2 regions of the Cytobacillus sp. T106 genome follow, and region 1 is predicted to be linked to the other one. Evidence: riboswitches for the same ligand, from Rfam matches in the RefSeq annotation. Region 1 holds a riboswitch; the other holds the start of a gene.
The links. A riboswitch is a leader RNA that binds a small molecule or an ion and turns the genes downstream of it on or off. The one in region 1 is predicted to bind S-adenosylmethionine.
Positions count from the first base shown of each region.

Region 1 (14,932 bases):
CGGCGAATATTTTGAGACTAATTCAAATTGGTCCTTCACAAAAAAAGCCTCCTGTTCAAGAAGTTGATTTTAACATTTTATCTATATTTGCAGGCAGGCATACCAGTAAGCAAGAACCTTGCTTCTGTTGCCCCTGTTCTTTTAATGGTTAAGCGGTCCTGAATGCACGTGATGATTCCTGCTGAAGTTATATTATAGAAGAAAAAGGTCTGAAGCCTTGTACGAAGCTGAAAAACTCATATCCTCATTCTACCACAAAGCACATGAAAGAAACCAGGAATATGCGAACGGATATTCGTTTTTCATGAAATAGCATGTGATGAGTAAAAAGGCTCCTGCCAGGAACGGCTCGATTCCTGCCGAATAAAGGTTAATCAAACGTTTGATTAAATGGTGGACCGGCCCTTTAAAGCTGGAATATTTCCCGCGAAATATGTCGGCAGGAAATATGGATGGAGATGACAGCTGAAAGTCTTGCTTGCCAAATAAAATAACCTGCCCGATTAAAACCAGGCAGGTTTTTGAGAATCATTATAAAATCAAGCTCGCTTCTTTGCTCTTTGTTTCATAATCTGCGCATACCAGAAACCGGCAGTCAAAGAAAAGGCATCAACAACAATAAGCCCCCAGCTGTCTGTATAGCCCTTGTAGACGGAGGCGGCAATCAGGGCGACTGTCAGAATGAGCCCGATTACATGATTATACGTCACCCTCGTAAAGAACATGACAAGCAGTCCGGGCAGCAGCAGGGCTGAAAGATACTTTAGCGCCACTTTTTCACACCTTCTTTATGATAGATTCACTATGAATTGCGGACAAGTATAACATTAGAATAGCGGTTCAAACTATATGATACAAGCAATTTCAAAAATATGCCGCTGTATTTTTTTGCTTAGGGCATTGTTGTCCATTCATCGATTTCTGTTTGCAGCTGATTATATGGACGGGCTTCGCTTAGAAAAAGGCTGTTTGCAAAATACTATCCATAATGAACGGAAAGGAGGTTTGCATAATGTCCAGAAGAAGGAGGCGCCCCCTAGTTCCAGAATCCCGTGAAGCCCTCGACACATTGAAGGCACGTGTTATGGCTAACCAGGGCTATAAGGTCGGACCGGATGCGCCGGAGGAAGTAAAATATGAGGTGGCCAGGGAAAAGGATGTTCCGCTTCAGCATGGATATAACAGCAGGCTGACATCGCGCGAGGCCGGCAAAGTCGGCGGCCCGATCGGCGGCAGCATGGTGAAGGAATTAATCCGGCTGGCCCAGGAAAGCCTCAACAAAAAGCAATAGTATAATGGAAAAATGGAGCCGCCATATAGGCAGCTCCATCCTTTATTTTTGCGCTTCTTTGTTCCTAGCGAACTCTTCTTTAATGGAAGCAAGCAGTTCAGGCTCCGTGATAAGCCGGAATGCGGTTTGTGCCAGCGCCTTTGCACCTGTGAGCAGGGCTTCATCGCCTTTTTCCGACCGTGCAGCTTCACGGAAAGGTGCAGTATGGGCAACAAGATCATCGCTGCCGATCTTGATATAAGGGTGGATCGTCGGTACCTGCTGGCTGATGTTGCCTGCATCTGTTGAACCGATTCCTTCCCTTCCTGACAGATCGACCTCTTCCCCCAGTTCCTCGATGACTTCACGGAACGCTTCATCATACGCTCTATTTAATAGAAGATTATCGACTTCATTCTGGAATGCAATTACATTCAGTTCAGCGCCTGTTCCAAGGGCGGCAGCTTCTGCCACCTTTTTCACTTTTGCTGTAACTTCATTTAGATAGGTTCTTGTCGCTGCCCGGATGAAGAAACGCGCTTTCGCATATTCCGGAATGATATTTGGTGCGTCTCCTCCATGGGTGATGATGCCATGGATTCGCACATCATCTTTCAGCTGCTGGCGCAGGGCATTGATGCCGTTGAAGAGCTGGATGACCGCATCAAGTGCATTAATTCCTTCGTGCGGTGAAGCCGCAGCATGGGCAGGCTTGCCGATATACTCAAAGTCCAGCGGATCCACCGCCAGGGAGGAGCTTGTCAATGCCGTCTTGCTTGAAGGATGGATCATAAGCGCCGCATCAATTCCCTCTGTCAGGCCGTGCTTCACGAAGCTGCCCTTTGCACTGCCGTTAGGTCCGCCTTCTTCGGCGGGTGTTCCGAATACGACGACCTCTCCGCCTGTTTCTTCAATCACCTTGCTTAAAGCAATCGCCGCCGCTGTGCTTGTTGTGCCGATGATATTATGGCCGCAAGCATGGCCGATTCCCGGCAGTGCGTCATATTCGGCAAGGAAAGCGATTGACGGTCCCGGTTTGGAGGATTTTTTCCTTGCAGCAAAGGCTGTTTCATGGCCGGCAACAGCACGCTCAACCTCAAAGCCCTCTTCTTCAAGAATTCCTGAGAGCAGCCCGGATGCGAAAAATTCCTGGTTGCCGATTTCCGGTTTGTCATGAATCTGGTGGCTTGTTGAAAGGTAAAGCTCCCTTCCAGCTTCCACACTTTGATTGATTCTTTCCTTCAGCTCGGTTACAGATTTAGCAGGTGCTGACATAATGATCTCCTCCTTGGGTTATAGCGGTGCCAGGCACCGGTTATTATTCTCCGATTTCACTAAGCGGAACGAATGTCGGGATTGTGCTGCCTTTGTATTCTTTTTCAATGAATTCAGCTACATCATCTTCCTGATACAGTTCGCCGAGGCGCTTCAGTGTCTTATTGTCTTTGTCTTCTGTTCTGGCGGCAATGATGTTGATATATGGAGTTGCTGTTGCACTTTCATGGAAGATAGAGTCTTCTACAGGGTTGAAGCCAGCATCAACAGCGATTCCATTATTGATGATGGAGGCAGCTACATCCGGCAGGACGCGTGGTGTCTGGCCCGCTACTACAGGGACGATTTCCAGGTTTTTCGGGTTGTCGACGATTTTGTCGATGCTGCCATTTCCGTCAAAGTCTTCAGGCAGCGTGATCAGGCCGGCTTCCTGCAGAAGCAGGAATGATCTTCCCATATTGGTTGCTTCGTTCGGCACGGCAATCTTTCCGCCTTCCGGGATATCTTTTACATCTTTATATTTTTCAGAGTAGATCCCCATTGGTGCAATAACGGTTGTCGCGATTGGTGAAAGATCCAGATCATGCTCCTTTTTAAAAGCGTTGAAATAAGAAATGGTCTGGAAGGCATTGGCATCAAGCTCTCCCTCTGCTAGAGCGATGTTTGGCTGGACATAATCAGAGAAGCGGACGATTTCCACTTTGATTCCTTCTTTTTCAGCCTTCTTGGCTACAAAGTCCCAAATGCGGTTGTCTGACCCGCTGACCCCGATTTTCACTTCTTTTTCTTTTTCCTTGCCGCTTGTTGATGATGAGCAGGCTGCACTGAAAACCGCCAGTGCGAGGATGATTGCCGTTAATAGTAGTTTTTTCATGGATGATTCCTCCTGTTATCGTCTTCTGATTTTTTTGGATAAAATATTGCCGAAGCTTTGCAGCCCCTGGACCATAATGACCAGGATAGCGACTGTTATGAGCATGACCGTTGTATCAAAGCGCTGATAGCCATAGGTAATGGCCAAATCGCCAAGCCCTCCGCCGCCGACAGCCCCTGCCATGGCGGATGCTCCGACAAGTCCGACGGTTGCAATGGTCAGTGCCAGGACAAGTGAGCTGAGTGCTTCCGGTACGAGAAACTTAAAGATGATCTGTGCCGGAGTCGCTCCCATCGCTTCCGCTGCCTCGAGGACACCAGGATCAACCTCGAGGAGTGAGTTCTCGATTAATCTTGCAATATATGGGCCGGCATAGAATACTAGCGGTACGACAGCAGCCGCCGTTCCGATTGAGGTGCCTACTAAAAGGCGCGTCACCGGGATGATTGCGACCATCAGGATGATGAATGGAACAGAGCGGAATATGTTAATGATCCCATTCAGCACGTTAAAAACGGGCAGATTCTCCAGCAGATGGCCTTTTCTCGTAATAACCAGCAGGATGCCCAGCGGCAATCCGAGGATGGTTGAGAAAAGAAGCGAGAAAGCCACCATTTGAATGGTTTCGATGAGTGCTTCTATGATTTGCGTGTGATCAACTAGCATGTGCTTTCACTTCCTTGATTGAGACTTTTTCCTGATGAATATACATAAGCGCGCGCTGCACTTCCTGGTCGGTTCCCTGGAACTCGACAACAAGGTTTCCAAAAGGGATTCCCTGAAGCTCGGTTATATTCCCGAACAGCACGTTGATATCAATATCGAACTTCTTGGCAAGTCTGGAAAGCAGCGGCTGTCCGGCTGACTCGCCGACGAAATTGATCCGGAAGATCCTTTCCTTTCCATCGTTTTTCTCTACAAGCTGCTTTACAGAATCAGGGATTGAATCATTCATGACAGAGCTGACAAAGTTCTGGGCCGTCTGTGTTTTCGGCGCCGAGAATACATTGAACACTGACCCTTCTTCAATGATTTTTCCTGCCTCGATCACTGCCACCCTGTCGCAGATTTCCCTGATGACCGTCATTTCATGGGTAATGATCAGGATGGTGATGTTGTATTCTGCATTAATTTTTTTCAAAAGCTGAAGGATGCTGCTCGTCGTCTGTGGATCAAGGGCCGATGTCGCTTCATCGCACAGAAGAATCGATGGCTGTGTCGCAAGCGCCCTGGCAATCCCGACCCTTTGCTTCTGGCCGCCTGAAAGCTGATCCGGATATTTATCCGCTTTATCGGCAAGGCCGACAAACTCAAGCAGTTCAGCGACCCGTTTGCGGATCTGCTCTTTCGGCAGCTTTGCCAGTGTGAGCGGCATGGCTACATTGGCGAACACCGTTTTTGAGTTGAGCAGATTGAAATGCTGGAACACCATGCCGATATTCCGTTTAACTTCCCTCACCTCTTTGGGCGAAAGCGAGGTTAGATCATGGCCATCGACGATCACCTTGCCCGAGGTCGGCCTTTCGAGCAGATTCACACAGCGGATCAGCGAGCTTTTTCCCGCTCCGCTGAAGCCGATGACACCAAAAATTTCTCCTCTTTCTATTGCTAGATCAATCCCGTTGAGCGCGGCAACCTGCTGCCCGCCGCTTTCATACACCTTTCTGAGATCCTGAAATTCTATCATTTTGCTTCACCCTCCATATCAAATAAAAAACCCTCTTCTGAGAACAGAAGAGGGCATGTATCATCAGCATCCGCTCTTCTTATCTCCCAGGCTCACACCTGCTGGAATTGGCACAGTACTCATAAGAGTCCGCTGCCGAGGCTTCATTGGGCCAGTCCCTCTGCCTCTCTGGATAAGAAATTATGGTTTTCCTATAAAATTAATTGGTTTTAACACAATAGCTATGCAGCATCACGCACTTTTATTCCGGAAAACAAGAAAGCCCTCTTCAAAAAGAAGAGGGCAGAATAATAGGCGTTCGTCCTCTTCTTATCTTTCAGGCAATCTGCCTGCTGGAATTGGCACGGTTCATCAGTCCGCTGCCGAGGTGTCATAGGGCCAGTCCCTCTACCTCTCTGGATAAGAAGCTATCGTATTAAGTTTATTTGCTTGATTAATTGTTTTTTACTTTACACGCGTTTCAAAGTTCTGTCAAACCCTTTTTAAAATTTTTCGGATAAAAATTCTTATCCACAATTTTTGAAAACCCTTACTTAATTTTGGGGAGTTTTGAAAAAATAAAACTCCATCTGCTGTGGATAAAGGAGGTTTTCCACATTTTTTCCTCCCCTTATCAACATTCTCCCCAGACTTCACACAAGAAGAGGGAGTTTACTCCTATATTTATGCCCGCTTGTCTATTGTATAATAGTGGAAAAGAGCAAATTGAACTGCATTCCGGGAGGGAGAATGGTTTTGATTGCAACAAACAGAGACTATCAATCTGAATTATTTGTGGACAAAGTTGAAGCAAAGAATCTCGAACTGGCTCTGAAGCATTCGGCAGACCTGATTTCAAGGCATACAAAAGAAGGCATCTTTTTATATGTTTCCCCATCCTGCAGCACCCTTTTGGGCTATTCACAAGAGGAACTGTACAAGGACTGCATTCTGGCCTACTGCCACCCCCAAGATAAAGAAATCCTCAAAAAAGAATTCCGCGGGCTATCCCCGGGCAGCAGCTCACGCATTTCATTCCGGTTCCGCCGCAAGGAAGGCGACTATATCTGGCTGGAGACCAGCATCAGCACACTCGGCGACGGCCAGGAAGCCATGTGCATATCAAGAGATATGACCGAGCGCGTCAATATGGAAGAAGAAAACATGGAAACCCAGGAAAAGTACCGTTTCCTTGTCGAATACAGCAGGGATACCATTGGCATGACAACCGAGAAAGGCATATGGACCTACATGAATGATGAAGGCAAGAAGGTGTTCGGCTTTACTTCAAGCAAGGAAATTATAGGCGCTTCTTTGTATGACTATGTTTCACCTTCTGATCATGGCTATCTGAAGGATTTTTACCAGGCGAACCAGACTGTCTCTTTTGAATTGAATATCATCAGGAGTGACGGGAACACCCGGAAGGCCGCTATCCAGCTGATCCCCACCGTTTTTAAGAACCGGAAGCTTTTCCAGATCATCATCAAAGACGTCACCGGCCAGAAAAAGACCGAAGAAAAGCTTCATAATGCAGAAAAGCTCTCTGTCGTCGGGCAGCTTGCAGCAGGAATCGCCCATGAAATCAGAAATCCCCTTACCGCCATCAAAGGCTTTACCCAGCTTCTTACAGAGCGTAAAACAGAAAAATATGCAGATGTAATCCTTTCCGAACTCGAACGGATTGAAGAAATCGTCAATGACCTCCTTGTCCTCGCCAAGCCTGTTGTGACAGAGGCTCAGGAAACCAATCTGGTGAATATAGTCAAGAGTGTCGTCACCCTTTTAAACACACAGGCGCTTATCTATAACATCATGATAGATGTAAAATACTCTCTATCTGAAATCAGCGTCCGCTGTGAAATCGATAAAATCAAGCAGGTGCTTATCAATGTGATCAAGAATTCAATTGAAGCCATGCCCCATGGCGGAAAAATCAGCATTGAGGTCAGGCAGGATAACAGCTTTGCGATGATCAGCGTGAAGGATGAAGGGATCGGCATTCCCGAGGAAAGGCTGCCGAAGCTCGGTGAACCGTTCTACAGCACGAAGGAAAAGGGGACAGGCCTTGGGCTCATGATCTGCAACCGGATCATTAAGAGCCACGGCGGGAATATATATATAACAAGCAAAGAAAATGAAGGAACCATCGTGAAACTGCTGATTCCTGTGGTCTGATTGAAGCCTCCGGCGTTCCTGCCCGGGGCTTTTTTGATTCTGCTCCAGCTTCTCGCTGCAGACCCTTCTTGAAAACAATTGTACTTCTGTTTAAACAATAGTAAAAACTTCCCCTATATTGCCGATATAAAGCAGGATAATAGATATAGAAAATGGGAGTGTTTCAAGTGCTTTTTACGAAAACAGCAAAACCGAAATCGTTTGACCTTGAAAGCCTGATTCAGAAAGAACTGGAACATGCAGTACAGGAAACTGAATTTGATCAGGATTTAAAGCTTCAGATTGAAGTGATGGGCCTGACAAAAGAAGATTTGGCTATTTTGCGGGCAGTGCGCCCGATTGCCGAAAAGCATATCAGCGCCGTTTACAATAAACTTCTCACTTATGAACAAGAGGATGTCAGGAAAATAACCGATATTTCGAAAATTGGCGTGACTACAGAGATGAGCCAGCAGTATATCCTCAGTCTGTTCAATGGCATAGTTGACGGCGAATTCGTTGAACGCCGCAGAACAGCAGCAAAAGCTTATGTGCAGATCGGGGTGCAGATTCACTGGTATATGTCCATTTACCAGCTGCTTATGAAAAACATCTTGGAAATTGTCCTGCAGGAGCTGGAACTGTCATCGAAAGATCAAAGCCGCGTGACTTTTGCGATGGCGAAGATTTTCAATCTTGAAATCCAGCTATGCATTTCCATCATGCAGCAGACGATGGAAGCATTCTCAGCCGAAAGGGAGAATCAAGCGAAGGTCGAGCTGAAAAGCTATGTCGGGGAAATCGTTGAAAATCTGGCTGCCATGTCAGAGCAGACAGGCGCTTCTGTAGAACAGATTGTGCATCAGTCCCGTCAGATATCCGGCAATGCAAAAGATGGCGCCGCTTCTTCGACTGAAATGGAATCTCGTTCATCCAAAGGCCGCGACCAGCTGAATCGGGTTGTCGATAATATGCATGAGCTGAAAAGCAATGTGAATGAAATTACCAGCACCATCAGCAGCCTGGAAAAAACCTCGAACCAGATCGGCGAGATTGCCGGCGTGATTACAAGCATTGCAGACCAGACCAATCTGCTCGCCCTTAATGCTGCCATTGAGGCGGCCAGGGCAGGCGAGCATGGAAAGGGATTTGCCGTTGTTGCCGATGAAGTCAGAAAGCTGGCAGAACAGACAAAAGACTCATCCTCCAACATCACCTCACTGCTGAACAGCACAATCAGGCAGATTTCAGAGGTGATTTCGCAGATTGGCACCATTGATGGAATAGTCGTGAACGGGAATAAAGAGATCGAAAACACAGGAAATGTCTTCAAAGAAATCCTGTCGGCAAGCACAGAAAGCAAAGATAAAAGCCGCCAGATCGAAAAGGACATCGAACTTCTTACCGGCCTTCTTTCCGAAATCAGCAGTGCAGCTGCCAAATTATCCGATTCCGCTGAAGAACTAAGCTTAACAGTGGCTAATTTTTAAAAATGCAAAAGAGAAGCATAGGCATCACCGCTTCTCTTTTTTTATGTTGATAGCTTTCTGTTCACTGCACAAATTTAAATAGGGAACGGATGAGAAACCGGGACAGAAGGTATATCGGCTCTATCAGATCGATTGCAGCATCAATCACTTCAAGCTTGTTATTCTTTTTCTTTTCTTTCTTCCGCTTTATTCTGAATTTCAAAATACCGCCCCCCGCCTTTATTTGTATATATTTTACAGCAATACGTTTACTTTGTCATTTCACAGCGAGCCAGATGGTCCAGCAATCCTGCTCCGTAATTTTCCCGGCATCTGTCAGCCTGCTTTCAATATGCTCTACGAGCTCTGCCAGCTCGCTGTCATTCAGCTCATGAAGGATGGAGCGCCCTGTTCTTTCAAGGAGATCATGGCGCAAACCGCTGATATCGCTGTACGTCTTCCTTACTTCCCATAAGGAAATCTCTTTGACGGATGAGAACCCTGCCTCCTCCAGCGCTGATTGTACAGCTGAACTGCTATATCTCCGGGATATCTCTTTCTCCGCGAGCTCCGGGAATTTTTCAAAAAAGAACCCTCTGATATGTGTCCTGCTGCCAGGAAGCAGGCAGTCCTCCGGTGTCCGGTCCTGAATCAGGCAGAAACCGCCTGGGCGCAGCACCCGGAAGCATTCAGCAAAGGCGTCCGGAAGCCGGTCGAGATGATGGATGACAGCCCTTTCAAGCACCATATCATAAGCATCTCCCTCCAAGCCGGTTTCGTACGCATTTCCATGCACAAATTCTATTTGCGGATAACCATCTGAAGCCCGGTCTGCCGCCTCAAGCAGCTCCCGTGAGAAATCCAGTCCTGTCACATGTGAGGCTCCCATATCGGCTAGAGCTCTTGAGTAGATTCCCCCTCCACATCCAATGTCGAGAACACTTTTCCCCCTTAAATCAAACTCTTTCCCAACCGTTTCTATCCAAGTTGAGTCAGCTTTCCGGGAAGAATAGGTATCCTGATTCGTTTTATCGTGAAAATTGATTGGCATTGGAATCCCCTCCTTATTAGTTATATTATAAGGCAGGGTGATGAAAGGAAAAATATTGAAATTTCGATCGTATGTGATAGGTTTTGCTTATTCTTTTTCCAGGACCGTCAGCTGCACGCCTGGTTCAGGCTCCAGCTCACCTTTTTCTTTAAACCCGAAACTTATATACAATTGAAGGGCTGGCATATTCCCCTTCCCGGTCAGTACCCTCCATTTTCTGCCGGTAAATTCACTGGTTAAATGAGCAAGCAAACTCTTTGCAATCCCTCTCCGGAAAAACGATGGATGAACGGTCAAACGGCTGATGACCACCCAATTTTCATCCTCTTCATAAGCAAGAACGCCGGCCAGCCTGCCATCCAGGCACATTCCAACAAAACTTTCACGGGAGGCCATCAAGCTTTCAGCTGTATCAAACAGCTGCGGGATAGCATCAAAGCCTATAATCTCAGCTTCTATTTTATAGGCTGGGATCTGGATGCTTAAGACTGCCTTTGCAGTTTCAAAGTCTTTGATATTCAGGTGTATAATTTCTCTTGCTGTCTCCATCTGCCCCCTCCTTTACTTTTTTTAAAATCCCGGCTTTAATTTATTCAGCTGCTTTTTCAGCTCAGGGGCCGGTAAGGGTTTGCTGAAATAATAACCCTGCAGCTTGGAGTCACTGTTTTCCCTGATATATTTCAGCTGTTCCTCTGTTTCGATGCCTTCAGTTACACAGTCCAGCCCCAGTTCATTAAGGATTTTGTAGATTCCCGTCAGCAGTACAGTATCAAAGGCTTGAAAGGGAACCTTTTTGACAAAATTACGATCGATCTTTATTGTATCGACCGGGAGATCTTTAAGGAAGATCAGCGAGGAAGTACCGACCCCAAAATCATCAAGAGCAATTTTGACCTTCCTTTTCCGGAGGTCTTCGACAAATGGCAGCAGCTCTTTTTTATAATCGCTCACATCGCTTTCGGTAATCTCGATTTGCAGGAGCCCAGGCGGAAAATGATAGCATGCAAGGACCTCATCCAATTTTTCAACAAAGCGGCCGTCCTTCATTTGCGATTTGGATAGATTAATGGCCAAACCAAGCTTTTCAAGGCCGTCCTTATGCCATTTACCAACCTGCTTAACAGCCTCCTCCAGTACCCAGGAGCCCATCCTATTAATAAGACCTGTTTCTTCAGCGATCGGAATAAATTTATCGGGGGAAATCAGGCCCTTAGCAGGGTGGTTCCAGCGAAGAAGGGCTTCAACACAGACGATATGTTCCCCCGCTTTATCCATAATAGGCTGATAATAAATTTCAAGCTCATTCCGTTCTACCGCATATTTCAGCTCATGCTCCAGCTCCAGGAGATTTTTATAATAGCTGTCCGATGAGATATCCTCATAGAAAACATATTGGTTCTTGCCTGTGCTCTTAGCCTCATACATCGCAATATCGGCCTTTTGCAGAAGTGCGTCCAGAGCAGTTCCATCCAGCGGAGACACTGCAATACCGACACTGGCTGTTGTAAATGCCTTGTACTGAAATGTCTCATACTCCTTCCCAACCTGAGACAGAATTCTCCTGGCGATTCCTTCCAGCTCCGTCCTCTCGCTGGTGCCGACAAGCAGGGCAAATTCATCGCCTGCCAGCCTGGCAAAGAGGCCGTTCATTTCGTCTGCAAGCGCCTTTACTTTTTCTGCAATTTCCTTTAGAAATATATCGCCTGCCTGGTGTCCCAATGTATCATTGATCCGTTTAAATCCATCCAAATCAAAAAAGAATACAGCTTTCATGCCTTTCAAGCCCGTCAAGTAATGCTCAAACAGATAGGCCTGATTGGGAAGGCCGGTCAGCTGATCGATATAAGCAAGATTTGTGATTTCCCGGTTCTTATCTTCAAGAGAGGCCAGTACCTTATTGATGGATTGCTCCAAATTTGTAATCTCATCCCTGTGCTTTGAACTGATGGGCAGCCTTAAGCCAGTATCCCGCCTCTCCTGTATTCCCCTTAGATTCTCTGACAGACTGGCTACCCTGGAAAGGATGAACCGGTCCAGCAGGAACAAGACCAGGAGCAGCATAATGGCTGAAAATCCCGCAATATAATAGCACTGCTGAATTAAGCTTGACCTTTTTTGCTGATAAAATTCTCTGTCCATCAGTATGCTGATGCCATAGCTCCCTCCTCCCTCTAATTCTTTTATAAGCAGGTTGCCCTTCATTTTTGTTTCACTAGCAGTCTCTACTGCCAGCTTTTTGCCCGGCTTTTCTTTCTGTTCACTGAAGGACAGTAATAGGCCCAGCTCTTTCCCCATTTTATCAACATAATTATGATCCAAAAACTTCCCCATTACCAATGAACCGGCAGCAGTACCGCTACCATCGCTTTTGTATACAGGCTGTTTCGAGTAAAACGCCAGTCCCAGTTCTGTCATGACATACCCCTGGGCTTTATCCAGCCTGCTGAAGTCTTCATAGTATTCAGCAGGGAGTCTGATAGGCTCTACCCTTTTCAGGTCATAGGCAGACTGATAAATATTAGAACCAGATCCATCCGAGAAAAGCATGAAATTCACTTGGTTATTTTCGAAGGTCTCCGGCAGCAGATTGACTGCAGGATAGTCTGGGTATTCTCCCTTTAGGAATAAAAAGGTATCATCCCAGACAGCCCAGTCCAAATTAGTTCTGTTCAAAACATCCGCTTGCGAACTCAGATGGCTTTCTATTCTTTGCAGTTCTTTTAATACAGTCCGCTTGTCCATCTGATTTGCATCCTTAAGCAGTGCCGGCCAGATAAACAAGAAAATAACAGATAAGAATAAGGCAATGGCACTGCCGACCACCAAAAATGTCTTCATGATTAGTTTCATAGCAATTCCCCTGTCCGGCCTGCTTAGGCCTCCGCTCATTAATATCATTACTTATATCGGCCCAATATAGGACTTTTGTTATAGAAGAAGTCGAATTTGAATAATCTAAATATTTTTATTTTTATGTAAAATTTTCGATTATTGTGCCGATAAATATATTAACTTGTCAGGAAAATAGCAGATTTGGGGGAAAAGGAAATGAACAAAAAAAGAAACTTTAAATTACCTGGATTAACTATAAAAAGGAAGCTGATTTTGGCTTTTGTATTAGTCCTTATCATTCCAAGCGTGTTGATCGGGGGGTTCTCCTATCTGTCGGCCAAAAGAGAACTTGAAACTACTATCCTCTCTGCAGCAGATGAAAGCATTGAAGCTATAAATAAAAATATAAATAGTATTTTCACACCTAAAGAAAATGATCTGGAATACTTCTCCACCCACATTACCCGTGAGGATTTTGGGGATAAGGAATCGATGCAGACTAAATTCGACCAATACACAGATCTCCATAAAGAGGCTTCGGCCATCTATGTGGGGACGGATACCGGAGAAACGACTATTTCTCCGAAGATTGATCTGCCTGCTGACTTTAATCCTAGAGAAAGGCCCTGGTATCAAGACGCAATGAAGAAAAAAGGGGAAATTGTCATCACAGAGCCTTATACAGATGTAAACACAGGAGAAACCACCATCTCACTTGCCAAAACCAACAAAGATGGAAGCGGGGTTATCGGCATTGATATTGATCTAGGTATGCTTGCTGAGACAGCGGGAGGCAAGATTGGAGCGGAAGGGTATGTGCTTTTGCTGGACGCAAGCGGAAAGTACCTCGTTCATCCTAATAAAGACGCCGGTACACAAGCAGCCGAAAGCTGGAAAAACAAGATTTATGAGATGGATAAAGGGCAGTTATCCTATCTCTTGGAGGGACAGGATAAGAAAATGACCTTCCTCACCAATAAACTTACAGGGTGGAAAATTGTCGGTACCATGTATAAAAATGAAATCAATGATGCTGCCCATCCTATTTTGATTAGCCTGGCAGCTGTACTTGGAGCCTCCATCTTAATTTTTGGAACAATCATTATTATAATAACCCGGTCCATAACGCGGCCGCTTAGCCTATTGGCTGCAAAAGCGCAAACCATTGCCGAAGGCGATTTAACCAGCCGCATCTCCCTTCACAGTAAAGATGAAATTGGCCTGCTTGCTGCAAGCTTTAATCATATGATTGATTCTCTTTTGCACATTGTTGCAAATGTCAGGGACTCCGTTTCCCATGTAGCTTCTTCATCCGCACAGCTTACCGCAAGCGCGGATCAAACCACACAGGCTACGGAGCATGTAGCATCCGCTATTCAGGAAATTGCAGGCGGCGCCGAACAAACTTCAGGGAAAATGGAGGGCAATTCCGTCATTTTAAAAGAAATTAATCAAGGCATTGAGCATATAGCCGAAAATTCTTCTGTCATTTTCGGATTATCAAGAGAAGCAGAAATTGAGGCTCAGGCGGGGGAGGAATCGGTACAGCAAAATCTTGCCCAGATGAAAAGTATTCACCGGTCTGTTAAAGACTCGAATACAGTTATCCAATCCTTATCACAGCGTTCCAATGAGATAGGGAATATTCTGGACGTTATAAGCGGCATCTCCAATCAAACCAACCTGCTCGCCCTAAATGCCGCGATTGAAGCTGCACGAGCAGGCGAAGCCGGCAAAGGATTCGCTGTCGTGGCCGATGAGGTTAGAAAGCTGGCAGAACAGACACAGACATCTGCAAAGCAGATATCGGAAATCATTCAAAGCATCCAGGAAGATACAAGCAGATCTGTATCCGTCATGGCGGATGTATCCAGGAATACTGAGGAGGGGCTTGCCATTTCGGAAAAGGCCTCACTCAAATTCAATCAAATTTTAAAAAAATCAAGGGAAATTACGCCACAGGTAGAAGAGGTCACCCTCGCAATCAACCGAATCTCCATAGGGGTGGATAAGTTTACAGAATCGGCAGAGCAATTGTCTCTGATCGCAAAACATAATTCCTCCAGCACTGAAGAAGTTGCTGCTTCAACAGAGGAACAGCTTGCTTCGATGGAAGAAATCGCATTATCGTCCAAGTCTCTCTCCTCAATGGCTGATGAACTGAGGGATCTTATCCGCCACTTTAAAATATGATGGCAATAATGACAAAAGCCCTGTTCCTTTATTTCAAGAACAGGGCTTTTTTTACCAATTTTTTACTATGTTTAATTAAACATACGATTTTCATCATATTCAGACACACAACGGGTAAAGGGTAATAACCCTAATGGAAGGCGGG
Region 1 is NZ_JBEUMK010000002.1:679,798-694,729, reverse strand. It holds gene uvrB (excinuclease ABC subunit UvrB) at 1-39, opposite strand, end outside; gene ABU165_RS07620 (CsbA family protein) at 540-773, opposite strand; gene ABU165_RS07615 (alpha/beta-type small acid-soluble spore protein) at 1,013-1,291, shown strand; gene ABU165_RS07610 (M20 family metallopeptidase) at 1,334-2,545, opposite strand; gene ABU165_RS07605 (MetQ/NlpA family ABC transporter substrate-binding protein) at 2,589-3,419, opposite strand; gene ABU165_RS07600 (methionine ABC transporter permease) at 3,435-4,085, opposite strand; gene ABU165_RS07595 (methionine ABC transporter ATP-binding protein) at 4,075-5,106, opposite strand; SAM riboswitch class I at 5,183-5,285, opposite strand; SAM riboswitch class I at 5,413-5,512, opposite strand; gene ABU165_RS07590 (PAS domain-containing sensor histidine kinase) at 5,836-7,263, shown strand; gene ABU165_RS07585 (globin-coupled sensor protein) at 7,431-8,732, shown strand; gene ABU165_RS07580 (hypothetical protein) at 8,794-8,934, opposite strand; gene ABU165_RS07575 (class I SAM-dependent methyltransferase) at 8,989-9,762, opposite strand; gene ABU165_RS07570 (GNAT family N-acetyltransferase) at 9,850-10,311, opposite strand; gene ABU165_RS07565 (bifunctional diguanylate cyclase/phosphodiesterase) at 10,333-12,612, opposite strand; gene ABU165_RS07560 (methyl-accepting chemotaxis protein) at 12,868-14,787, shown strand.

Region 2 (14,932 bases), on a different contig from region 1:
CCCTTTTACCGTTATCAGCTCGGCATCCCCCGGTCCTGCTCCGACCAAATATACTTTTCCTGGCATCACTACCACCCTTTCTCATCTTCATCAAAAATATAGCCTGCCGTTTTTGCAGCCCGCTTTTTTTCGCGGAGGGCCACTTCCTGTACGCCCGGTTCTTTTAAATAAAATTTCTCGAGCTCAACATCCAATTGGCGGAAGGCCGCCTCGTCATTTTCAGCGAGGATGACAGCGGATATCTCTTTTTCTTCCAGCTGTACACTGAATCTATAAAGGTAGGCCATGGGCTTCTCTTCCCAAAATAATATCAAGCTGCTGCTGGAAAAGCTCCAGACCGGCCCTGCCGACAAAATCGAAGAAGGATTCCCCTGCTGACTTTTCATTCTTGAAAAAGTGCAGCAATTCCTCAAGCACATCGGCCAGCTTTTCCGCTTCTACTTTCCCTTTCAGCTTTTCGTTGAATTTGCCGCCGGCATTAAGCGTTCCTCCTACATAGATTTCGTAAGCCTCCACCATTTCCTTGTTCTCATTCCGCACCTTCATTCCCTGCAGGCCGATATCGGCAATCTGCCTTTGGCCGCAGGAGTTCGGGCAGCCAACCATATGGATTCTGACCGGCACATCCAGGGTGATCCGGTTATCCAGCTCTTCAGCTATCACGCGCATCCTTTCTTTAGTTTCTACAAGTGCCAGATTGCAATATTCAATCCCGGTGCAGGAAACCGCGTGGCCGATAAAGGAATTGGGATTGATGGTGATGCGGCTGAAAATCGGCTCCTGGAGCAGTGCTTCAACGTTTTCCTCAGGTATATTGGGAATGATCAGGTTCTGCGAATTGCACGTCCTGATTTCTCCATTCCCATAATGGGCAGAAATGCGGGAAAGCTCGAATACTTCATCAGCCGACAAACGCCCCACCGGTACATTGAACCCAAGGAACTTCAGGCCGGGCTGTTTCTGGTCATGGATACCGTAAAAATAGCCGGCATTCCAGCCTCCTGCAGGCTCTGTTCCTTTTTCAGGAAGAGGCCCTGTGTACTCCAGCAGCTTTTCCTTGAATTTCTCCGGACCCCAGTCAGCCATAAGGAATTTCAGTCTGGCCAGATGCCTTTTTTCCCGGTAGCCGTAGTCCCTGAATATTGTTGTTACGGCAATGGCTGTTTCCAGTGTGCGTTCAGGCTCAATAAATACGTCCAGCGTTTCTGCCAGATAAGGCCGGGAAGAAAGTCCGCCGCCAACCTTCAGGTGGAACCCTTTTCTCTCATCGCCATCAATCACCTTGACCGCCGGGGTGAAGGATACACAGTTGATTTCCGCATTAGAAGCATTATGCAGATTAGCTGAAATTGACATTTTATATTTTCTGGGCAGATTGGAGAAATCTTCATTTTTCTGAAAATAGGTATATACTTCATTAACAATCTCAGTGGTATCAAACAATTCATGCGGATCAAGCCCGGCAATCGGATTGCCGACGATTGTCCTTGTGATGTCACCGCATGCCCCTGCACTCGAAAGGCCTACAGCCTCCAGCCTGTTGAAAATATCAGGGATCTGGCTGATTTCAAGCCAATGGAATTGGATGGCCTGCCTTGTTGTTATATCAAAGACGCCGCGCCCGTAGTCCCGGGCAATTCCGGCCAAAGCATCTACCTGCGGCTTCGTCAGGATGCCGGAGGGGACGTTCACCCTCATCATGAAATAGCCGTCCTCCTTCGGGCGCTGCAGGTACAAGCCTGCCCATTTGAACAGGTCCCACTGATCCTTTGGAATGGATTCAAAGCCGTTTGCTGCATAATAGGGAATATCATTAAGAATTTCGAGTCCGTCTTTTTCCAGCTTTGCTTTCTCCGTTTTGTTCAGCTTTTCATTATCAGCCCAATGCTTTACATATGCCATTCTTGCCCCTCCTTAAATGATTCCCTGCTCTTTTAAGTAGATTAATATCTTTTCAGCTGCCTCTTCTGGAGAAAGCTGGTCAGTCCGAATGATGATTTCCGGGTCTTCCGGCTCTTCGTAAGGAGCATCGATCCCCGTGAATCCTTTAATCTCCCCGCGCCGTGCTTTTTGGTACAGCTGCTTGGGATCCCGCTTTTCACATTCTTCCAAAGGGCAGTCAATGAATACTTCAATGAACTCCCCTTTTTCCGGAAAAAGGCTTCGCACCAGTTCCCTGTCCTTCCGGTAAGGCGAGATGAATGCTGTACAGACAATCTGGCCGCTGTCAGTAAACAGCTTAGCCACTTCACCGATCCGGCGGATATTTTCATTCCTGTCTTCTTCTGAGAATCCGAGGTCGCGGTTCAGTCCATGGCGGATATTATCGCCATCCAGGACATATTCATCAATGCCATCCTTGAAAAGCCGGTGGCTGACGATATTGGCTATGGTCGATTTACCTGATCCGGACAGCCCTGTCAGCCAGAGCACACAGCTGGCATGCCCGTTTTGCGCCCTCCTCTCTTCTTTTGTTACTGCTGCTTCATGCCATGTAAGATTCAGTGAATGTGCCATGCATTCTTCCTCCTTAAACCGTTTCTTTTTCCCGCAAGCCCTGAATCAGCACCTCAATTACTTCTTTCCTGCTGAAAGAGGATGGCGGGATTTCTCCGGCACGGAGCATTTCCCTGACCTTTGTGCCTGAAAGGATTACCCGGTCATCCGCTGTATGCGGGCAGGTCTTGTCGGAAGCCATGCCTTCACACACATTGCAATAGAAGCTGTGCTCGAAAAATAAAGGCTTGATCCCCAGCTCTTCTTCGGTAAACTCCCTGAATATATGCTGGGCATCATAGGTTCCGTAATAATTGCCTACTCCGGCATGATCGCGCCCTACGATGAAATGGGTGCATCCGAAGTTCTTTCTGGCGATGCTGTGAAAAATAGCTTCCCTCGGCCCCGCGTACCTCATGGCTGCTGGATAGACTGCGAGCTGGACACGGGTTTCAGGATAATAATGCTCCAGCAGCACCCGGTAGCTTTTCAGGCGGACATCTGCCGGTATATCATCCTCCTTCGTATCCCCGACGAGCGGGTTAAGGAAAAGGCCATCGACTGTTTCAAGGGCAGCTTTCTGGATATATTCATGGGCCCGGTGCACCGGGTTCCGCGTCTGGAAGCCGACAACCGTGTTCCAGCCTTTTTCAGCAAATAAGGACCGCGTCTCCTTCGGTGTCAGCCAGATATCTGTGAAATCTCCTTTATCAGGACGCTTAATCAGTGTAATTTTTCCTGCAGCATAGGTGCGGCCTCTTTCAAAAAGCTTATTAACTCCTGGATGTGCCCGGTCAGAGGTCCGGTAGACTGAAAGTGCCTCTTTTTCCAGATCTGGCTGGTAAAGCTCGGAAAGTTCAAGGATCCCGTAGGTTTCTCCCTTATGATTCAGCCTGCAGATATCACCTTTATGAAGGTCAGCTGCTATATCCGGAATGATCGGCAGCGTGACCGGTATCGGCCATACTGTACCATCTGCAAGGCGCATACTTTCAACCACAGATTCGTAGTCCTCCTTTCCCAGAAAACCTGTCAGCGGGCTGAAAAGTCCACAGGCGATCAGCTCCAGGTCACTTAATGCAACTGAGTCTATCTCTATCTCCTGATTCGTGTTCTGGATCGGATAATCCGGATTGAATGCTTCTATGAGTTTGCCTCCATGAGGCATAGGTAGTGACATTTTCATCAGCCTTTCCTTGCTAGTTTATAAGTTTCATTTTCCGGCAGGGCCGTATTCTGCCTTCCCATCAGGAAACGGACACCGAATACAGAAATAAGGACTCCAGCCATGGCAACAATCGGGTAAAAGTCATGCTTAATGATGATTTGGATCAAGGTATAGCTCAGTACCATCGACAGTACTGGCGACACAAGCCATACACCGAGGAGCCTGATGACAATTTCTTTCTGGAAAACAGAGCGCCCCTGGCCGGCAAAGCCGATTCCGATGATGGAGCTTGTCGTGATCTGGGTCAAGGGGACGGGAATCCCGAATAAGGATGCAGCAGTGACAATGCCTGCCCCGGTACCAGAAATGATGCATCCTTCTTCGAGCCTGATATCAGTGATTTTCTTTCCGTTTGTCTCCAGCACTTTACTGCCGAGAAAAACAGCGCCTGCGGCGACGAATATACCGCCCCAGAAAATCCCTGCCCCTGGCGGGAGGATGTCAGCACCAACAAGGGGGCCAACCGCATTGGCAACATTATTCATGCCGGCCGAAAAGGCTTCAAACAATCCCATGAGTGTGACCAGGAAGCCAAGGAAGCGGATGGTGCCCGGCTTTTTGGTCTTCTTGGTTGAGCGGAGTATCCTGATCAGCTTCGCTGCAATGACAGCAATGATAAAAGCGGCCAGCGGCGTAATCAGCCAAAAAGAAATGATCCACAAGAGCTTGGAAGCAAATAAAGATTGATAAGCAATCCCTGCCCCTACAACTGATCCGACTGTCACCTCACTGGTCGACAGCGGAATTCCGAAAATATTGGCCAGGAAAAGCGACAGTGCTGCAGAGGCAAGGACAATCAGGGCTATGCTCACGGTGAAAGTGCTTTTCGGCACAATCCCGCTTCCCATCGTTTTGACAACCTCACCCCCTCCGAGCCAGGCGCCAAGGAATACGGCGGCTCCGCACAGCAGGAGAGCAGTCTTTCGGCTTTTGATGGATCCTGATCCGTATGCAATCCCCATCGAGGCAGCTGCCCCGCTTGCTCCTATATTCATGGCAAAGAATAGTCCAATGGTCATTGCTATTGCTGCAAGCATGGTCATGCCCCCCTTTCACCCGGAATGCAGGCCGCATTCCGTCTTGCCGGTCCCAGCCCACCTGCCTGCCCTGCTGTCCCCGCCAACTCCTGCAGCCCTTGTACAGGGAAAGCATCCAATGCTTGGATACCCATTGTCATGGAGGTTATTATATGGGAGATCTTTTTTACGGATATGCTCCCAAACTTCCTCCCAAGTCCAGTGAATAAGAGGGCAGATTTTTACATTTTGAAATTTGCTGTCCTTGTTTAAAAATTGCGCCCCAGCCCTGGATGCAGACTGATCCCTCCTCAGCCCGGAAATCCAGGCGATTTTGTCTTTCATGGCTTCCTGGAGCGGAATGATCTTCCGGATGCTGCAGCAGCGGTCCGGCTCTCTTTTCCACAGTGCCGGTCCATAGGCTTCCCGCTGGTCATCCAAAGAAAGGGAAGGAAGCTTCCTTTCAATATTCAGCTCCGGAAAACGCTCCTGCACCCTTTCAATGACCTCATAGGTTTCCGGAAAATGGAGCCCGGTATCCAGGAAAATAATATGGGCATCAGGCTTTATCCCTGTGATAAGATCAATCAGTACAATCGCCTCAGCCCCGAAGCTTGAGGCGTAGCTGATATCTTGCGCGCTGTAATGGCTATAGGCCCATTCCAGCACTTTTTGTGCTCCTTTGAATCCATCGTTTTCAGGGAATGATGGCGGTTCCCAGCTGGTGTATGTTACGGTGGTGCTCATTTCAGTGCTCCTTTCATGGTGCCTTCTGTTTTTTGACTGATTTTTAACAAGAAAAAAGGCAGCCTTCCTCCCGCTTTTGGGAAAAAGACCGCCTCTAGTTTGTCTAGTCAGCGCGCTTTATTAGATTGAAGGCGAACCTTTTCATTCTTCTCAATTTGAATGACCTTGCCATCCTGCACCACAAGTGTGATGCTTCCAAACTTTACAGACTGCAGCATCCTTTGCAGATGTGCGGCCACTTCCTCCCAATCAGCATGCTTCAGATCGGCTCGCCTCCTTTTTGAATGGCTGGGATGGGGACAAGGAGGAAAAAGAAAACGCCTTTTCCAACAGGAAAAGGCGCATTTCGCATACTTGCACCTTATCTCCCAAAATGCTGGACATTTTGCTGGAATTGGCACCTTGCTTTTAGCAGGTTGCCGGGCTTCGATGGGCCAGTCCCTCAGCCACTCTAGATAAGTGATATAATCAGGAGCGTTTGCTCTGATTTATTTTATTGAAATTAATCCTACCATACCCATATGATTTGTCAACGAGTTAACGAAAAGTTTTCTAATAATTTTTTTAATTAGGAAAATATGCTCATTTTATCTGATTCTCAAATTCCCACTCCTCTTTCCCGATTAAATAAAGAACCAGCAGGATGTCTTCCAGCTGCCTGAATGACTTTCGTTCCGGATCGATATCGAGCTTTGGCAGGAGTGAATAAGAAAGTTTTTTTGTGAGCTCTTCTCTTTTGCCTATAGGGAGCTGGAGCAGCCTCTCACTATAGGTCTTTAAAAGCTTCCACTCCTCGGCGCCAATCTTCCTGACAGTCCACTCGTCCATATATATATCTTCCTTTTTCAGGCCTCTTTCCTGGATTTCTTTTTCAATCCCGGTCATTTTACCCGGCTTCTTCTTTTTCCGTTCATGCACGACCACTGTCCCGGCAGCCAGATCGCCGACCCGTTTATGCCTGGAATGAAAAAATACCATCAGAATGCCAAGCAGATAGTACACCGGCAGGGAGTCTATGATGCGGAGGAGATTTCGGATAAAGCTTGAGAGCAATGTGATGCTCTGGCCGTTATCCTGAATGACCCTTATTCCCATGATCTTTTTCCCCAGTGTCCTTCCTGCCCAAAAATATTCCAATACAAAAAAATATCCCCAGTTGACCAGAAAAAGGCAAATTAGCATAATGGCGAACGGCCATGAAAGAAAAGTATCATCAAGAAAGAATGCTGCGGCACTGGAAGCATAAAAAGCAAATAAAAGAATGCTCGCCAGATTGAATACCATAAGGATCAGCTGATCGATGATGAGGGCCCCGGCCCTGCTGCCAAGTCCGGCAGGCTGGAATTGAAGCGATACAAATTCAGGTGTTTTGATAAGAATTGTTTCTGTTTGCATGATGCACCCCATTTCCTGGAAGTTTTGCCTGTATCTCACTCTCCCTATGATTTATAATGGAGATACAACTTTTATGGTTACAGGCAGGTGATTAGATTGAATAGTAAACAGTTCATCAAGCAGCATCGGGAAAACTGGCAGGAGCTCGAGGAGCTGCTCGCCAGGATGAAAAGACGAAAAGCCGCAGGAACTGATTTGGCCCGGTTTGACAGGCTGTATCAGAAAGCAGCACAGAATCTTTCATTCTCCCGGACTTTCTTTCCAGACGAAGAAGTGACTTTTTATTTAAATGATCTTGTCGCAAAGGCGCATAATCTTTTATATAAAAGCCAATCCTCCAGTATGGCCCAGCTGAAAGATTTCTTCCAGATCAAGTTTGTGCGGCTATTGTTCGAGCAATGGAAATTTGTCGTTGCCAGCATGCTCCTTTTCACATTGGGCGGTTTGGGGAGTTTCTTTGCTGTGATCCATGATCCGCTTTCAATCCATTCGATTCTCCCGGCCGAGATGTCCGGGGCAATTGATCCCCAGAGGCTCGGCGAGAATGAAGGTGCGGTCGATTCTGCGGTCATGTCAGCAAGCATCATGACCAATAATATCCGTGTCGCAATCCTCGCATTTGCCGGCGGTATCACCTTTGGGATTTTGACCGTTTATCTTATGATTTATAATGGCATCATTGTAGGCGCCATTGCCGGCCTGTTTTGGTCTCACGGAAAATCTTATGAATTCTGGGCCTATATTGTCCCCCATGGGATGATAGAGCTTACCGCGATATTCATCGCGGGCGGAGCCGGCCTGCTTATGGGATATAAGCTTCTGGTCCCGGGCAAATACTCCCGGGGCTATCAGCTGAAAACCAAGGCAAAAAGGTCGGTTCAGCTGCTACTGGGAACTATTCCGCTCTTCATCATCGCCGGATTGATCGAGGGGTTTATCACCCCTTCCCCGCTCCCGCTGGAAATGAAGTATATGGCTGCCTTCCTGACGGTCCTTGGACTGCTGTTTTATGCCTGGTCAGGCTGGCTCCTGGATCAAAAGCGAAAACGCCTGGTTCATCCCCTGCAAGCTCCATAAATATTTGCAGGGGTATATGCTATGGATGCTCTAAAAAACAGTTTCGCGCTCCCGACAGCTCACTGAGTGCCGGTGAGATAAACAAAATCTCTCCATGTAAATGGCGGAAATTAAAGAAGCCCCCGATTCAACACATTGATATAATGGGACACAGCAGCTGCTGCGAGACTTCCTTCAGGCGCTTCCGCCATTTGCAGGCCTTGTTTTTCCCATCTCAGCTTTTCCCGCTTTGCAATAAGGATCTGCTGCTGCGCCATGCTTTTTAGCATGGCGCTTTTTATATTGTCCGGCCGATCTTTGGCCCGGGCTGACAGGATATTGTCTTCGATTCCGAGCATAAAGAACAGGTGCCGCTGCCGGATCCTTTTTAGATAAACAAGCGCACCTTCCTCCAGGGTGAAAGTCCTTACATCAGAAAAGAGAAGCAATAAGCTCCTTTTGTTCTGGACAGACTGCAAATATTGAAAGGCACCGCTATAATTGGATTCTGCAGCATCCGCCTGTATCGAATACAAAGCTTTCAGGATGAAGTTTAAGTGCTGCATCCCTTTTGAAGGCGGTACATACGATTGAATGTCTTTTGAAAAAGCAAGGACGGAAACATAATCACCGTTTTTGAGCGCCGCGGCTGCGGTAGTCATTGCCGCTTCCAGCGCCTTTTCAAGCCTGTTGCCCGTTTCCAGTTCCGCCCCCATGATCCTGCCGCAGTCAATCATAATGGTGACATATTTTCCGTGCTCCGGCTCATGGACATTGGCCATGACCTCCTGAAGCTTGGCTGTCTGCCTCCAATTGATTTTACGGGGATCATCTCCTGGCGCGTATGCCCGTATTTTTGAAAATTCCCCGGCTCCGCTCTGCTGCCTCCGGATTTTTTCTCCTTCATAAAGCAAATAGGACTGAGCATTCTCAAGATAGCGCCGGGTTTCGGTCAAATCAGGAATCACTTTGACCTGGCTTTCGGCTTCTTTCACCATCTGCTTTTCCCATAGGCCAAGGAAGCTGCTGCAGCGGATATAGATCCTGTTCAGCGTATAATGCCCCCTTATACTGGCTGCGGTTTCATATTGGACTGTCCCCCTCGTGTTTCCTGCGAGCTTTCTTTTAAGCGGAAATGGCCTGGCAAAGGAGTCGGAGAGATCATCAATGATCCGCAACGTTAAAGGCAGCTGGGAATGGTTTTCTATTTCAATGCCAACATCGGCAGGAAGCCCTCTTTCCATCTCTTCCGGGACTCTCCGTTTCAGCTTGATCTGAGAACTCTTAGGCAAAAAAGCCAGGTCGGCAAAGGAAAGCAGCAGAAAGCCGATATTGAGTCCTGCTGCCAGTTTCCACGGCACTCCCCAGATTGCTGCCGCAGCAGCCAGGGCCAGTGAAAGAATAAACATGCCGATGAGGAGCCGCTTTCCGGGAAGTATGCCTCTATCTCGGAACAGGAACCGATCCCACAAGCTCATCGATTGTCTGGTCAACAGTCCTTCCCTCCAATTCTGCATTTGGGGATAATTGGATCCTATGCCTTAAAGCAGGCTTGGAAACCATCTTGATGTCATCAGGGGTAACATAATCGCGGCCAGCAAGATAAGCCCATGCCCTACCTGCTTTTCCGATGGAAATGGCCGCCCTTGTACTGGCGCCGAACCGGATGGACTCTGCTTCCCTCGTCTTTCTGACAATCCTTATGACATAATCCAGAATATCCTGGCTTAAAGCCACCCTCTCGATATTTTTCCGTATGGACAGAAAGTCCTCGAGTGAAAGTGCCTGCATGATCGACCCGGCTTCCATCCGTCCTTCCAGCACAGACTGAAGCACAAGCTTTTCCTCATCAAATTCAGGAAAACCAATGATCAGTTTGAAAAGGAAGCGGTCCTGCTGGGCCTCAGGCAAAGGATACGTCCCTTCAAATTCTATCGGGTTCTGGGTTGCCGCAACAAAAAATGCTTCCGGGAGCTGATAAGTTTCCCCCTGAATCGTCACCTGCTTCTCTTCCATTGCTTCCAAAAGCGCAGCCTGTGTTTTCGCAGGTGTCCTGTTGATTTCATCAGCGAGCAGGACATTTGTAAAAACCGGCCCTTTCAGGGTTTGGAAGGAGCTTTCCTTCATGTTATAAATCATACTTCCGGTTATATCGCTCGGGAGGAGGTCGGGTGTGAACTGGATCCGGCTGAACTCACCGCCGAGAAGCCCGGCCAGTGTCTTGACCATCTGGGTCTTTCCGGTGCCAGGCACCCCTTCTATCAATACATGGCCCCCTGAGAGGATTGCGGCAAGCAGCAGCCTCAGGTTCAGCCCCTGTCCTTTTATTCGTTCTTCATACTGCTGGAGCAGTGAAGATGTATCTTGTTTCATCTGTTCTCCACCTCTTTCCTTAAATGATCCAGTTTTGCAGACCAGAGCAAATAATCTTTTTTATGCAAATTCTCTTCTTTCAATACAGAAGATATCCCCTTAGTGAGTGACTCTACCTCTTCTTGAGTCAAAGAAGATGCTTTTGCCAGGATGGAAACCCCGGCTTCTTCCCAGTCGCGGCTGAACGGGATGCCCCATTTTTCCTGGAGCAGCTCTTTTGTATATTCCGACTGGATTCTAAGCGAATCCTGGTAGCGCCTTCCCCTTAAATGCCATGCAGACAAGGCTGAAATCTTTTCATCTGTAAAACGGACCGTTTCCTCCCTCGGCCAGTCGACAGGGCCAAACCTTTTGCCTTTATAGAAGGCCCATAATATAGCAAGCAGGGCTCCCTGTACAAGAATCACGAGGAACCATTGCGGATAAGCCCCGGCCCCGGAAGAAGATTCCTGCCCATGCAAAAATTCATCTATGAATATATCCTGTGAGGCTGATTCGTCCAATAATGCCAGGATGAGCTCTAAATGGTTTTCATCCAGGACCATTCCATTAGTGAGCCAGGAAGGGGAATTGACGGCAATCAGGCTGCCTTTGCCGACGGGCCTTTTGACCGCTACCGCACCCAGTTCATCTGAAAGCAGAATTTCATCTCCACGTTCTTCTGTGATCCGGAATGCAGAGTGTATGGCTGCACTGTGCACCTTCCCGTCTTTATCAGCAACCTTCACGGCGTTATCCCCTTCAGCTGCCAATTGCTCTGTTTTTATCCCGAACATCGGTGCCGGATTTTCCTTGAATAGCAGAATTGTATGGCCATTCTCCAAAAATTCCGTATAAGCTGCCATCTCCTCCCGGTCAGGGACAAAGCTGGGCTCTGCCATGACCAGGAGGATGGGTTCTTCAGAGTTCGGGAGCAGACCGGGCTCCCTGCTCCATTTTCTGATGCTGGAGCGGTTTTGCTCCAAATATGTATACAGTCCCTTAATGCCTGTCGGCGAAGGGGATTTGGCAAGATAGGGAGGATAGCTGGCTGGGGCATCGCCGGCCAGGAAAAAGCTGGCCATAATAAACAGCAGCAGCGGAACTATCCAGTAAAAAGCCTTCTTAATCAGCTGATTCCGCAACTTCCGGATCCCTCCCTTCCTGCAGGTTTGCACTATAATCCATAAGTCTCAATGCTTCTCTCTTGAATTGCTGAAACTCACTGGCTTTTATGCTTTGACCCCCATAGGCAGCCCTGTCGAAAAGTGCTGAAAGTGAGTAGAAAACCTCAGCCGTTTTAGTGTCGGTTCTTTTAAGCTCCTCATAATAATCCCAGTTCGTTTTCCATATTTTCGCATTCAGCCACCCGTATTCATTGAACCAGAGCAGAAGGGCCAGGAAAATATGGCGTGCTCCTTTTGTCAAGTCCCCGGATTCCTCATGCTTTCCGGCTTCTTCAAGATGCTTCTTATAGGACCAGCTGATTTCAGCGGCCCTGTCAAGAGGCTGTTGCTCCTGCAGGATCTTTTGCCTTTTGGCAGCCCTTGCTGCCGCAAACACGACTATTCCAATGAATAGGACTCCCGCCAGAATCATGATGAACGGAAAGGCGCCTGAAGAGCCGCTGGAAAACTCTATCTGCGGGAACAGCTCTTCAAGCCACGTGAAGAATTTTTCCCTCAGCTTCTCAAGAAAGCTCTCCCCTTGATTCTGATAGACAGTATATTCCCTGTCTTCGAATATCTCAGACAGTTCTTTTCTTGCTTGTTCAGCATCCTTCATTGTCTCCACCTCTTGCCGGTATTCTCAGCCTTCATCCTACTGCACCCTGCTGTAGTCCTCTATCATGCTGTTAAGATCATCGCCGCCCTGCCTTCCTTTCAGGTCGAAATACATCACAGAAAATCCGATATAATACAAACATGTTGTGACAAGGGTTGCCAGATTCAAGATGATATCAAACAGTACACTGCCTCCAAGGAGAAGGCCGGCCGTCATCTCGATCGCAAAAGATACGATTCCGATGATCAAAAACAGCAGGGCATAAATAAGGAGCATATGCCAGGAGCGCCCCTGGGTCAATGTCCAGCTTTCGGAGAAACCCGGTGCTTTTTTTTCCAGAACGGTATATCCAAAATAAAAGCTCCACCTTGTCAGAAGGTAGCCTACTCCAACGGCAAAAGCGAGTAAAAACAGCCCGGCAAAAATAATGCCTATCACAGGATGGACCATTGACCCGAATATACCCGTGATGGATATAAATACAATTGGCAGAATGATGATGGCGAATGTGATGATGCTAAAAAGGATGCTTGTTCCCAGAATCGGCCAAAACCGCCTGAAAGCCTTCTTGATCACCATTCCCGGGGTGAATTCCATTCCTTTTCTCACCTGATCTACCGCTATAAGGACCGCCGCCCCTGCCAAAGGGATCATCAAAGCTGACAGCAGGCCGGCAAAAACCAGGCCCAGATCGGCAAAAAGCGAACCCGGTGCGTAAATATCTGTACCTGCGGTATCAGTTTCAAAGCTTGCGGCAATCTGTTCAAACCAGCTTCCCCCGGCATTTATGTCCCTGAAAAAACTCTGTCCCGCTGCCAGGCTGAACAGTGCCTGGAGAAGATAGACCGGCCCTACCAGAATGAGAAAGATGGCTGTAAAGGAACCAAATTTATTCCTGGCCAGGCTGAAGGTAAGATCAAGGATCTGGCCGATGCCTTTTGGCTTGTTTAATTGTGAATTCATATTTCAGCCTCCTAAATGAATGGAGAGGACCCCAGATAAATATCCGGATTGCGGTGATGCCTCTCCTGGATGAAAAATTTGTCAATCTATTGGATATTCTAACATTTTTCTTCCAGCAGCGGGGAGTAAAACCGTAAAACCTGGCAGTTTCCCAATATAGCAGGATACTATGATAGAAGTTTGTAATAAAAGACGGTTGTATGGAGGCTGCCGTCTTCCGAGCGGGCATAGCAGGGAATCATGCCTGATTCTGTATAACCCAGGGAACGGTAAAGAAGGTTGGAAGGATCTCCTTCCCTCGTATCGAGTACAATCAGCGAAACTCCGTCATCCATTGCCCTTTTCTCTGCAGCTTCCATCAGCCTGCGGCCAATTCCTTTGCGGCGGAAGTTTGTATGGGTCATCAGCTTGCCTATTTCAGCACGGTGGGTGCCATTTTCCTTTGTGCAAAATTGTAGCTGGACAGACCCTGCTATCATTCCTTCTTCTTCTGCTATCAATAGGGCAGTCTCTTTCAGCTGGAGTTCCTTCCAGTAGGAAAGGGCGGCTGCTTCATCCATCGGAGGCAGAAATCCAATCGACGCTCCGCTGTTGACTGCATCAGCCAGCAGCACGGACAGCTGTTTCAGTTCTTTTTCACCCAAGCTCTTAAGCTCTCTGACTTTCATTTTTAAATCCTCCTTTATTTTCTTTTCCAGATTCATTTGATTGTTCAGCCATGGAAAAAGGGGCCCATACATGGCCCCTTTCCTTCGCCTTTTCCATTTTATTCGCTGTCCTCAGCTATTTTTCCTTTTTTCAGGTCATAATAGGCCTTCATGATGCCCTGGCCGATTTTTTTATTGATAGAGTTTTTATCAGAAGACACATAAGGCACAACGATCGAGAAAGCAACTTCCGGATCACGTGAAGGCGAATAGCCCGCCAGTGTGAGATTATAGGTTGGAGTATCTTTGTACAGCTTTTTCTCTTCCATACTATAATAAAATGATTGCGCTGTGCCGGTCTTTCCTGCCAGGTCATATTCCCGGTAAGGGCTTCCGCTAAAATAGCTTGCTGCAGTCCCGCCCTGTTCCTGGAAAACCTTCTTGAAGCCGGCCTGAACCTGCTGGATTTCCCTCTCGCTCATGTCGATGCGGTTAAGCGTGACAGGCTCGAAGCCCTTATAGACAGGGCCAAGCTCTTTTGCAGGTGATGGTTCCCTGATTTCCCTGACAAGCTGCAGCTTCATGCGGTTCCCGTCATTGGCTATCGTCGATATATATTGTGCCAGCTGAAGAGCTGTATAAGTATCATATTGTCCGATTGATAAGTCGAGCAGAAGCCCGGGCCTGTAATCGGTGCCTGGAAGTCCGCTGGATTCGTTCGGAAGGTCGATCCCTGTCTTGACTCCAAGGCCGAACTGATTGAAATAATAGCGGAACTCCTCAAACGCTCCTGGATCGTACGGCAGCTTCATTCCTGGGGTATATTCCTTGCCGAGCGCCCTGATTGCCGTTTTAAACATATAAACGTTCGATGATTTCTTCAGTGCTTCAATATCATTAGGTGATCCCAGCGCAAGGCTGTATGATTTTTTCACTGGTGTCTGATACAAATTAAGGGGCTCATCTTTGAATCTGGTGCCGAGCTGAAGTACGCCCATTTCATAGCCGGCAAGGACAGTCGCCCCCTTGACGGCTGACCCGACTTCATACGATGAAGTGAAAGCGCCCAGTGCATAGTCATCCACCTTATAGCCGCCGTTTTCGTATTTAAGCTTCTTGCCTGATATAGCCAGGACTTCGCCTGTCCTAGGATTGGTCATGACAACGAAGGCACTGTCGAGGAATCTGCCTCCGCCGCTTGCTTTAGCAGCTTTCAGCTCACGCTCGATGACTTCCTCCACCTTCTC
Region 2 is NZ_JBEUMK010000026.1:13,635-28,566, forward strand. It holds gene cobA (uroporphyrinogen-III C-methyltransferase) at 1-66, opposite strand, end outside; gene ABU165_RS24360 (DUF3906 family protein) at 69-287, opposite strand; gene ABU165_RS24365 (nitrite/sulfite reductase) at 271-1,902, opposite strand; gene cysC (adenylyl-sulfate kinase) at 1,915-2,517, opposite strand; gene sat (sulfate adenylyltransferase) at 2,531-3,676, opposite strand; gene ABU165_RS24380 (sulfate permease) at 3,682-4,761, opposite strand; gene ABU165_RS24385 (phosphoadenylyl-sulfate reductase) at 4,777-5,487, opposite strand; gene ABU165_RS24390 (YezD family protein) at 5,595-5,726, opposite strand; SAM riboswitch class I at 5,846-5,949, opposite strand; gene ABU165_RS24395 (RDD family protein) at 6,070-6,882, opposite strand; gene ABU165_RS24400 (stage II sporulation protein M) at 6,979-7,959, shown strand; gene ABU165_RS24405 (DUF58 domain-containing protein) at 8,070-9,347, opposite strand; gene ABU165_RS24410 (AAA family ATPase) at 9,382-10,311, opposite strand; gene ABU165_RS24415 (DUF4350 domain-containing protein) at 10,308-11,435, opposite strand; gene ABU165_RS24420 (DUF4129 domain-containing protein) at 11,416-12,075, opposite strand; gene ABU165_RS24425 (hypothetical protein) at 12,112-13,038, opposite strand; gene ABU165_RS24430 (GNAT family N-acetyltransferase) at 13,206-13,706, opposite strand; gene ABU165_RS24435 (peptidoglycan D,D-transpeptidase FtsI family protein) at 13,805-14,932, opposite strand, start outside.
Region 2: linked by a shared signal. The riboswitch ahead of ABU165_RS24390 (YezD family protein) and the one ahead of ABU165_RS07595 (methionine ABC transporter ATP-binding protein) in region 1 are both predicted to bind S-adenosylmethionine.